4 regions of the Flavobacterium sp. 120 genome follow, and region 3 is predicted to be linked to each of the others. Evidence: riboswitches for the same ligand, from Rfam matches in the RefSeq annotation. Region 3 holds a riboswitch; each other region holds the start of a gene.

Region 1 (2,205 bases), 1.6 Mb from region 3:
AATTGCTATTTGTTGGTAGTATCTTGGTTTTCTATCACTATCTGCAAAGTAATCTTGCAAAATTATTTTTTCTTCGGTTTCTGTTACAATCCCCTTGTATTTTTTATATTTTCCCCAAAGGACATCAGGTGAAGGAAATTCATTTAAAGGAAAAGTCTGTTCTATATCCCCATCCGTAATTGTTTTGTCATGAAAATGAAAACCATCACCATTACTACTAAATACAAAAGGAATATCCATTAAATTAGAATACTTCAACGCTTGTTGAATTCCTGACTTTATAGAAAGGTTATTTTCTTTTGCTTCAATAATTGCAACCGGAATTCCAGAAATATAAAGCACGTAATCAGCAAAAAGTTTCTTTCCTCTTGCAGTCATTTTACCTTTTACCCAAATACGCCCAGCAGTAATTGAATACTCTCTAATAATTTGAGTGTGTTCATCCCAACCCGCATTAATTATTGCAGGTGTTATAAACTTCTCTTTAATATCTGCTTCGGAAAATAATTTTTTGTTCATCCTTTTACGCTTTGAAGTATAATAAACTAAATATATTGGATTGCATACAAACATACTAAAAAGCAATGGAATGAAATTGAAGAAAACCGTAAACGGTCTGCTTATTTTATACCACTTCCATTCTGTTTAATTCGTTTTGATTGCACCTGTGTAAATAAACGATATTTTGTAGGATTTTACTATACCCACTTTTAATGATATTATGAATTTTTGTTCAGCTCTAATTATTATTTATTTTAAAATTTATATATTTGAAAAATCATTAAGAACTACAATTGAGTAGTAGCAACCTGCGACCACACGCGAAGGTGCTGAAACAATGAGCCTAAACTAAGGAAAAATTATGTTTAAAATACCACCATTTAATTTTGTAGCAACGCACGATTTGCAATCTAATAAAGCTAAAGACAACCTCTTTAAAATTTATTTAGATTTTGATATTGTGTTTTATAATTTGAGTTTTGATGCTCTTAAAGAAGTCAATACTGTTTATGAAGAACGAGACTTATACGACCAAAGTATAGCTGGTGTTAGTACTTTTTTGAAACTTCAAAAACCCAATAAAAAACAGTATGAGTATTATCCAGCTATTAATTACGAACGATTAAATATCAATCAAGAATATGCCATAATTACCTATTTTTTTTCGGGAGCTTTTTCAACAAGAACAATTGCTACAGTGCAAAATCTTACATTCGATAAAATAGAGATGTTTAAATATACCCAAGAATGATAATGATAACAAAATCAATAAAAACCTTTACAGCAATTATAACACTTGGTTTGGAAATCGGTTATAGTGAAGAACATTACAATAAAGATTATCTGATTAATGAACTTCAAGAATATCAAAAACAAAGAATTGATGAAGCAAATATATATTTAAGTGCATCTGTAAGTGAATGTAATATTGTGCTAAGTGGTCAAGACGAAAAGCATTTAAAACTTGAGTTTATTAACTACCCTAAATTCCCGTTAGAAATTGAGGTGTTTAAAGAAGAAATTATAAAATTGGGGTTACATCTGCTTAATAAAATGCAACAAAATAGAACAGTGATAGTGTTTCCAGACGAAACAATTATGCTGGAAATTGATGGAGCAATAGACCCAAGGATTTAAATAAAAAACATTAAACTATAATTATCTATGAAAACAACGATTACTAAACTTGCCACAGGTAGCATTGAGTTAGCATTTCCACTATTTCTATCCATGCTTTTGTTTGAATACGTTGATAAAAAGGAATCCACTGGTTATGGATACATCAATAATATATCAGACAATATTCCATATTTGCTTTCAGGGCTATTTTTTATGATTTTATGTCTTGAGTTTATAAGGAGGCGTAATTCTGAAAAAGATAAGTTTGTAGCTTTTAGGTATATTTATATCATAGTGATGGTAATTGCGTTTATACTTAGTCTAAAATATATTGGACTTATGTTTGAACCTAATGCAAGAAGATAATGCAATAACAATTATTCATTGAACAGAAGTGCCAACTTTATTGATGCGAAATTTCTAAGAATGCTTTTGGCAGTAGCTACTTTAGCTTGTACAAAACAATTAAAATAGCAAGATTAGACTATAGAGGCCTATTTCATTATTTTTTTATAAAAATAGGGGCGCTAAGGACTGTATATAAAGTATGGGGTAGGTGGTTGAAAAGGAAAACGATTTTTAAAA
Region 2 (2,205 bases), 1.2 Mb from region 3:
CAAATTAATCTTAACTTTTTTTTGCTCATAAATCTTTTCATCTACTTATATAAATACAAAACGGAATCTTGGGTTCGTTTTTCTTTGTATTTTTTTTAAAACTTATTTGGAAAATTCAGAAATAGTTAGCATATTTGTTACAACAAAAAAAGAAACATGAAATTTAATGTGTGTAATATGTCAAAAGCCATTCAGGAAAAGTCCTGTGGGTCGTGTATTGCTTAAATTTAAATTCAAATTTATATAGCAAAAGCCTCCCAAAAAAATGGGAGGCTTTTTTTTTGAACTCTATTTAGCTGAAAATAAAACAATATTAATCATAGAATGAATAACCTGAAAATCCAGAATACAAATAATTTTAAAGTCAAAAATATGATTTGCGCCAATGCCATTATGTGCGTTCGTGTCTGTTGATTCCAAAAGTATAAGTTATAACACAACTTAAAAAACCCTTTTGGATACGCATCTAAAAGGGTTTTTTTATTCAGATTAGTTAATAAGCATAGAGAATTTCAGAATTCAAAAATAATTTAAAACAAAACTAACATCATAAATTAAAAGATTATGAGCACATCAAAACATTTCCCAAAGGCATTTCGGTTACTAAAAAGCTTTAGTTTTAGAACCAAAACTAAAAAGGAAATCGATTCAAAAAATGAATTGACTAATCCAAGATTTGAAATTTCAAAAAATGATCCTTTGGCACAAAAAATAGTGCCGAGTTCATTGCTGTTCCAAATGTATTCAAAAGAAAATGAAGAACTTTTTATTTAAAAAAGTGATGGTTGTTTTAGCTTTTGAATCTTTGATGGTAAATCTCAAATTATGATTTCGACGAAAGATAAAACCCTAATATGGTGTTTTCTCTTTCGTCGGGATAATAATTATGCGTGCGATTTTTTCAAGTCAATTTGCAATAAATCAATTAGAACCAATTTGATAAAAATTTGGTTGTTTAAAAAAATAGTAGTTAATTTGTGCCTTTAAGTTCAAAAACGTATTGAAATGTTATAAAGAAAGGCAGAGGGATTAGACCCGATGAAGCCTTAGCAACCCTTCGATTTATCGAAGAAGGTGCTGCATTCTACCTTTATTCTGTCCCGAATCCTCGGGATATTTCAGAATCTAAAGGAAAGATAACACAAAGAATTCTTCTAGTTCACTTCTAGCTTTCTTTCTAATATTTCCAGACACAAATCAAAAATCATAAAAGATTTGAAATTGGAAAATAAACCAACATCTATTACCGTACAAAATTTCACCACCGAAAGTGGGGCTTTTTATCCTACCTTAAACTTAAGTTTTCAAGTTTTTGGACCGGCTTTACATACCGCTCCAATCGTTTTGGTAAATCATGCATTGACTGGAAATTCCCAAGTTGTGGGAGAAAAAGGTTGGTGGAATGATTTAATTGGTGCGCACAAAACTATCGATACCAATACATATACAATACTGGCTTTTAATGTTCCGGGAAATGGCTTTGATGATGCCGTTATTGAAAATTATTCGGATTTTACTACCAGAGATATTGCCAGAATTTTTATTGAAGGCATTCATTTTCTTAAAATCAAACAGCTTTATGCTATTATTGGCGGTTCTGTTGGCGGAGGAATTGCTTGGGAATTGGTTGCTTTAGAACCAAAAATCACGCAACATTTAATTCCTATCGCAACCGATTGGAAATCGACAGACTGGTTAATTGCCAATTGCTTTTTGCAGGAGCAAATTCTAAAGAATTCTTCAAAACCTATTGAAGACGCTCGAATTCATGCCATGCTTTGCTACCGAACTCCAGAATCTTTTACTGCAAAATTTCAGAGAACCACTAATGAGGAATTAGCCATTTTCAATGTTGAAAGTTGGCTGGATCATCACGGTAAAAAACTTCAAAAACGGTTTCAAATTTCGTCTTATAAAATGATGAATCAATTGTTGAAAACGATAGATATTACCAGAAACAGCAATTCATTTGAAGAAATAACGTCAAAAATTGAAGCTGATATTCATATCATCGGAATCAATTCTGACTTGTTTTTTACGGCAAATGAAAATAAAGCGACTTACGAGGAATTAAAAAAATATAAAAATAATGTCACCTATCAGGAAATCGTTTCCATTCACGGACACGACGCTTTTTTGATAGAATACAAACAATTACACAATTTGCTTCAGGATATATTCTAAGCCAAAAAAACACAACACAAT
Region 3 (2,205 bases):
AATCTAATTTTCCATTAGCGTAGCTCAATATAAGCAATACTTGAGCGCCATACGGTAAAACTCCTTGAATTATACACGAAAAAATATCCAGAATTGCAGCCGTTTTTCTAGGATTCAATTCATATTCATCATTAATTTCTTTGGCAATAGGTCCTGTAATTACAATAGAAACCGTGTTGTTCGCTATTGCTAAATTAGCAAAACCCACTAAAGCACCAATTCCCGCTTGAGCTGATTTTTTACTTTTAATTCTTTTTTTAATTTGAACTAATAAATACGTTATTCCACCCGCTTTATCTACCATAGCTGCTAAACCTCCAGTAAGCATTGATAATAAGAAAATATCAGTCATACTGGTAAAGCCTTCATATATCTTTTGAGTGAACTCCATTAACGTAAACGAACCACTAAAATAACCTATGATTCCTGCCAATAAAGTTCCAATAAGTAATGTTGAAAATACATTAACACCTACTACCGCCAATACTATTACTAATATATAAGGTACAATTGCAATCCAGGAAAAATCATTTTTTGCAATGGCAACAGTCACAATATCCGAGTTTAAATCAAGATAAAAGAAAACCATAATAGTCAAAATTGCAGCAGGAAAGGCAATAAATAAGTTAATCTTGAACTTGTCCTTTAGATCACATCCCAATGACTGCGTTGCTGCGATGGTAGTATCAGAAATCATCGAAAGATTATCTCCTAACATAGAGCCACCTAATAAAGCGCCTGAAATTAAAGGTAATGAAGCACCGCTTTTATCAGCTAATGCGACAGCTATCGGGCCAATAGCTACAATTGCACCCACTGATGTTCCTGTAGCAGTTGATAAAAAAGAAGCAATCAAGAAAATTCCTAAAGGAAAATAAGCAACATCAATAGTATTTATTCCAAGATTCACGACAGCATCAACTCCACCCATCGCTTTACTTACTACTGCGAAGGCTCCTGCTAGCAAATAAATTAAACACATGGTCATGATTTTACTTTCACCACATCCTGCAATCAATGTAGCAACTTTTTCATCAGTAGTGGATTTGAAAAGTAAAAAGGCTGCTATGATACCAACTACAACTGCCACTGGCGATGGAAAAGCATAAAAATCATTCAGAACAATTCCTGCTCCTAAAAAAGTAAAAATAAAAACCAATAAAGGAATCAAGGCAAAGGCATTTCCTTTTTCTTTTGAAAATAAAGTCATAAAAAAAATTTAAAATTAAAAATTATGACGAAAAACAAAGCTAAATATGGGAATGTAAACAACATTTTTTCCAAAGGATTTGGCTTATCGTTTTAGCACCTTGCTTGTTGTTGCAGGTTGCTATCCTATTGAAGGATTCGTGATAACGGGTGCAAAAGTAATTAATTATTTATGAAATTAGCCTAATTTTATTCCAAAAAAAGATAATTCAAAAAAAAGCGCCACATAAAAATGTAGCGCGATTATAATTAAGATGTTGAAAGGCAGACTTTAAATAATTAAAAAGCTACATTCCATTTTGGCAGTCTTCCATTTTCGTCAAGGAAGTTTTGTAAAACTTGTCCTTCTACAAATGTTGGAATCACTTTAGTTTTATCGTTGAATGTCTCATACCAAACCACTTCTAGTGTACTGATGTCTTCAATTTTCATTTGTGCAGGCCAAGAATATTTTCTTCCAGTTTTAGCAAATTGGTGTCCTTCAACAATTTTGTCTTTTAAACCACCATTTTTAATTTTCAAAGTTCCGTTATTTTGAACAGTTCCAGTAGAACCAACCATAATTAACTCTTTTTCATCTCCTACTGAATACACTAAAAATACTCCAGATCCTTCTGATGCATTGCAAACTTCTGCTAAACTATCTTCTGTAGTAAATGAAAACTGATTGCTAACTTTGAATTTTTTTAACTCTTTGTACATATTATTTTATTTTTATTTGAACTGGCTTCGACAAAAAAATACCCCACAAAATCGTGAGGCCCATTAGAAACCATTCGTTTATGTTTGTTCTTATTAGGATTACATCTTAAAAACAGATGCATTTAATAAAGTGCAAAGATATTTCTTTAATTCAATTTATAATAAAAAAGCCCCACAAATTGTGAGGCTTTTAAAATATTTAATTAGAGTTTAGATTAACCTAAAACTTCTTTTACTTTTTTACCAATTTCAGCTGGAGAATCTACCACGTGAATTCCACATTCTCTCATGATT
Region 4 (2,205 bases), 340 kb from region 3:
AAATTTTAGGTGATAATTTTTCTTTTACAGACAAAACTGAGATTGAATTTGGTTTACCTGAACGAAAATTCAAATCCTTTTTGCAAGCATCACAAGAAGCTGCCATTTCCAGATTATATGGAGGAATTCATTACAGGGATGCTATTGAAAACGGCGTTTTACAGGGAGAACAAATAGGGAACTACATTGGTCAAAAAATATTAAAATCCAATGATGGGAGTTTTACCTTTAAAAATTAATTAGTATACTATTTATATCCTTTGTCAAAATCAAATTATAGATTAGATTTCATTTTGGCTTGATGGATATAGTAGGGATTTTATAAAGCATAAAAAAACGCAACACCTTTATTTATTGGGTATTGCGTTATTTTTTTATTTAAATTTGTGACCTCTACGGGACAAATTTCTATAAATTTTATGGAAGATTTAAAGAAATTGGCTTACTACATTTAGTAGCTGTCTTTCATTGGCTTTATGAATTTGGTTTGGATGTCCTGTTGGGGATTGATGGAAAAATTATAAAAACTAAATTGGTATATGGCAGTAAATTAATTTTTAGAGAAAATACGAAACTTGAAATTTTTGAATACATCGAAATTTGTACAATAAAAAAAGAAGGAATTCGGCTTTGAACAATAAACAATTGAAGAATTTAATAAACTAACTAATTACAAAAAAAATGATTGAATTATTTATTAATTTGTTCTTTTTAATGATAAGAATGAATTTTCTTCATAAAATCAACATTACTTAAATTTCTTTACAATTAATAAGTTTTTGTTATACAGTTAATTATGGATAATTTTATTTTGTAAATAAATAATTTTAAAAAATAATTTTAAATTCTACTAATTATATAGAATTAATATATATATATTTGTCGGGTAGAAAATTTCTACATGACTTATCCAGAAAGACTGAGGGAGTAGGCCCTGTGATGTCTTAGCAACCTGTTGCCAAATAAGGTGCTAAATCCTTCCGCTTCGGTGGACAGATAAGAAAGATTTCATAAAATCTGAATAAGCTCATTAGTATTAAAATCTTTTATAATTAAAAATGAAAACTGAGCTAGAATTACATGTCAATTCCGAACAAATTAAAATGCCCTCAAAAGAAAAACATTCCAAAGTTTTCCGAATGCAAAGTCGTTAGTCTTTTTTAAACCAATTCCTGTTTATCAGCATTATTGATAGGCCATTTCGACATCGGCCCGGGAATATTTATGTCCAATTTTTTAAAACCAAACTCAATGAAAAAAATCTTACTTGTATTAATTTTTATGTTCAGTATACTTCCTGGAATACTGAGCGCACAGGAACGAACGATCAGCGGTACCGTCACAGGTTCTGATAACGGCGAGCCTTTACCGGGAGCTACAATTATTGCTGCAGAAAGCGGAAAATCTGTAGTTACAGATGTTAATGGAAAATTTTCATTATCCATTACAAAACAAGACAAGTTAGTGTCTGTCAATTATATTGGATACGAAACGCTCGAAAAAAATGCAGGTTCGTCTTTTAATGATATTAAACTGGTTCCTTCCAATACTACTTTAAAAGAAGTACTTGTCGTAGGTTATGGTACGCAAAGTAAAAAAGAATTTACCGGTGCCGCTACAAGAGTAACATCTAAAACAATTAAGGATATTCCTGTGCAGAGTTTTCAGCAGGCGTTAATTGGTAAGGCCTCAGGAGTGAATGTTTCTACTCCGAGCGGAGTTTTAAATGATACTCCGGTAATTAGAATTCGCGGGGTAAATTCCATTTCATTAAGTACAGCTCCTTTAGTGGTTATTGACGGAATTCCGGTTAATTCCGGAGATGTATCCACAACAAGTGCTGTTGCAAATAATCCGCTTGCAGATATCAATCCTTCAGATATTGAATCGATTGATATTTTAAAAGATGCCGCTTCAACTTCTATTTACGGTTCGCGTGCTGCGGGAGGAGTTATTTTGGTCACGACTAAAAAAGGAAAAGCAGGAAAAGCAAAAGTAACCTACGACACTTGGGTTGGAATTACAAGAGCTACCAGACTGCCTAATCTACTAAACAGTACACAATTTGAAACTATAAAAAATGAAGCTGTTTTAAACAGTAAAATATTAAGCGGGAACGAAAATAATACTGCTGTAGCATCGGCACTTTTCTTTCCGTCTTTTAAAGCTGATGGTTCAAGAGTGGACACCAATTGGCAGGATCAG

The links. Region 3 has a riboswitch for S-adenosylmethionine ahead of C8C87_RS06840 (Na+/H+ antiporter NhaC family protein). Riboswitches for the same ligand answer to the same signal wherever they lie in the genome.
Region 1: linked by a shared signal. The riboswitch ahead of C8C87_RS00090 (hypothetical protein) and the one ahead of C8C87_RS06840 (Na+/H+ antiporter NhaC family protein) in region 3 are both predicted to bind S-adenosylmethionine.
Region 2: linked by a shared signal. The riboswitch ahead of C8C87_RS01475 (alpha/beta fold hydrolase) and the one ahead of C8C87_RS06840 (Na+/H+ antiporter NhaC family protein) in region 3 are both predicted to bind S-adenosylmethionine.
Region 4: linked by a shared signal. The riboswitch ahead of C8C87_RS08330 (SusC/RagA family TonB-linked outer membrane protein) and the one ahead of C8C87_RS06840 (Na+/H+ antiporter NhaC family protein) in region 3 are both predicted to bind S-adenosylmethionine.

Annotation. Positions count from the first base shown of each region.
Region 1 is NZ_RBKZ01000001.1:11,467-13,671, reverse strand. It holds gene hsdR (EcoAI/FtnUII family type I restriction enzme subunit R) at 1-519, opposite strand, end outside; SAM-I-IV-variant riboswitch at 774-871, shown strand; gene C8C87_RS00090 (hypothetical protein) at 863-1,252, shown strand; gene C8C87_RS00085 (hypothetical protein) at 1,249-1,638, shown strand; gene C8C87_RS00080 (hypothetical protein) at 1,666-1,986, shown strand.
Region 2 is NZ_RBKZ01000001.1:366,191-368,395, forward strand. It holds gene C8C87_RS01470 (hypothetical protein) at 565-774, shown strand; SAM riboswitch class I at 1,006-1,143, shown strand; gene C8C87_RS01475 (alpha/beta fold hydrolase) at 1,222-2,184, shown strand; gene thrA (bifunctional aspartate kinase/homoserine dehydrogenase I) at 2,204-2,205, shown strand, end outside.
Region 3 is NZ_RBKZ01000001.1:1,592,709-1,594,913, forward strand. It holds gene C8C87_RS06840 (Na+/H+ antiporter NhaC family protein) at 1-1,210, opposite strand, end outside; SAM-I-IV-variant riboswitch at 1,265-1,361, opposite strand; gene C8C87_RS06845 (hypothetical protein) at 1,489-1,911, opposite strand; gene sucD (succinate--CoA ligase subunit alpha) at 2,127-2,205, opposite strand, start outside.
Region 4 is NZ_RBKZ01000001.1:1,929,813-1,932,017, reverse strand. It holds gene C8C87_RS08335 (vanadium-dependent haloperoxidase) at 1-239, shown strand, start outside; SAM riboswitch class I at 904-1,003, shown strand; gene C8C87_RS08330 (SusC/RagA family TonB-linked outer membrane protein) at 1,252-2,205, shown strand, end outside.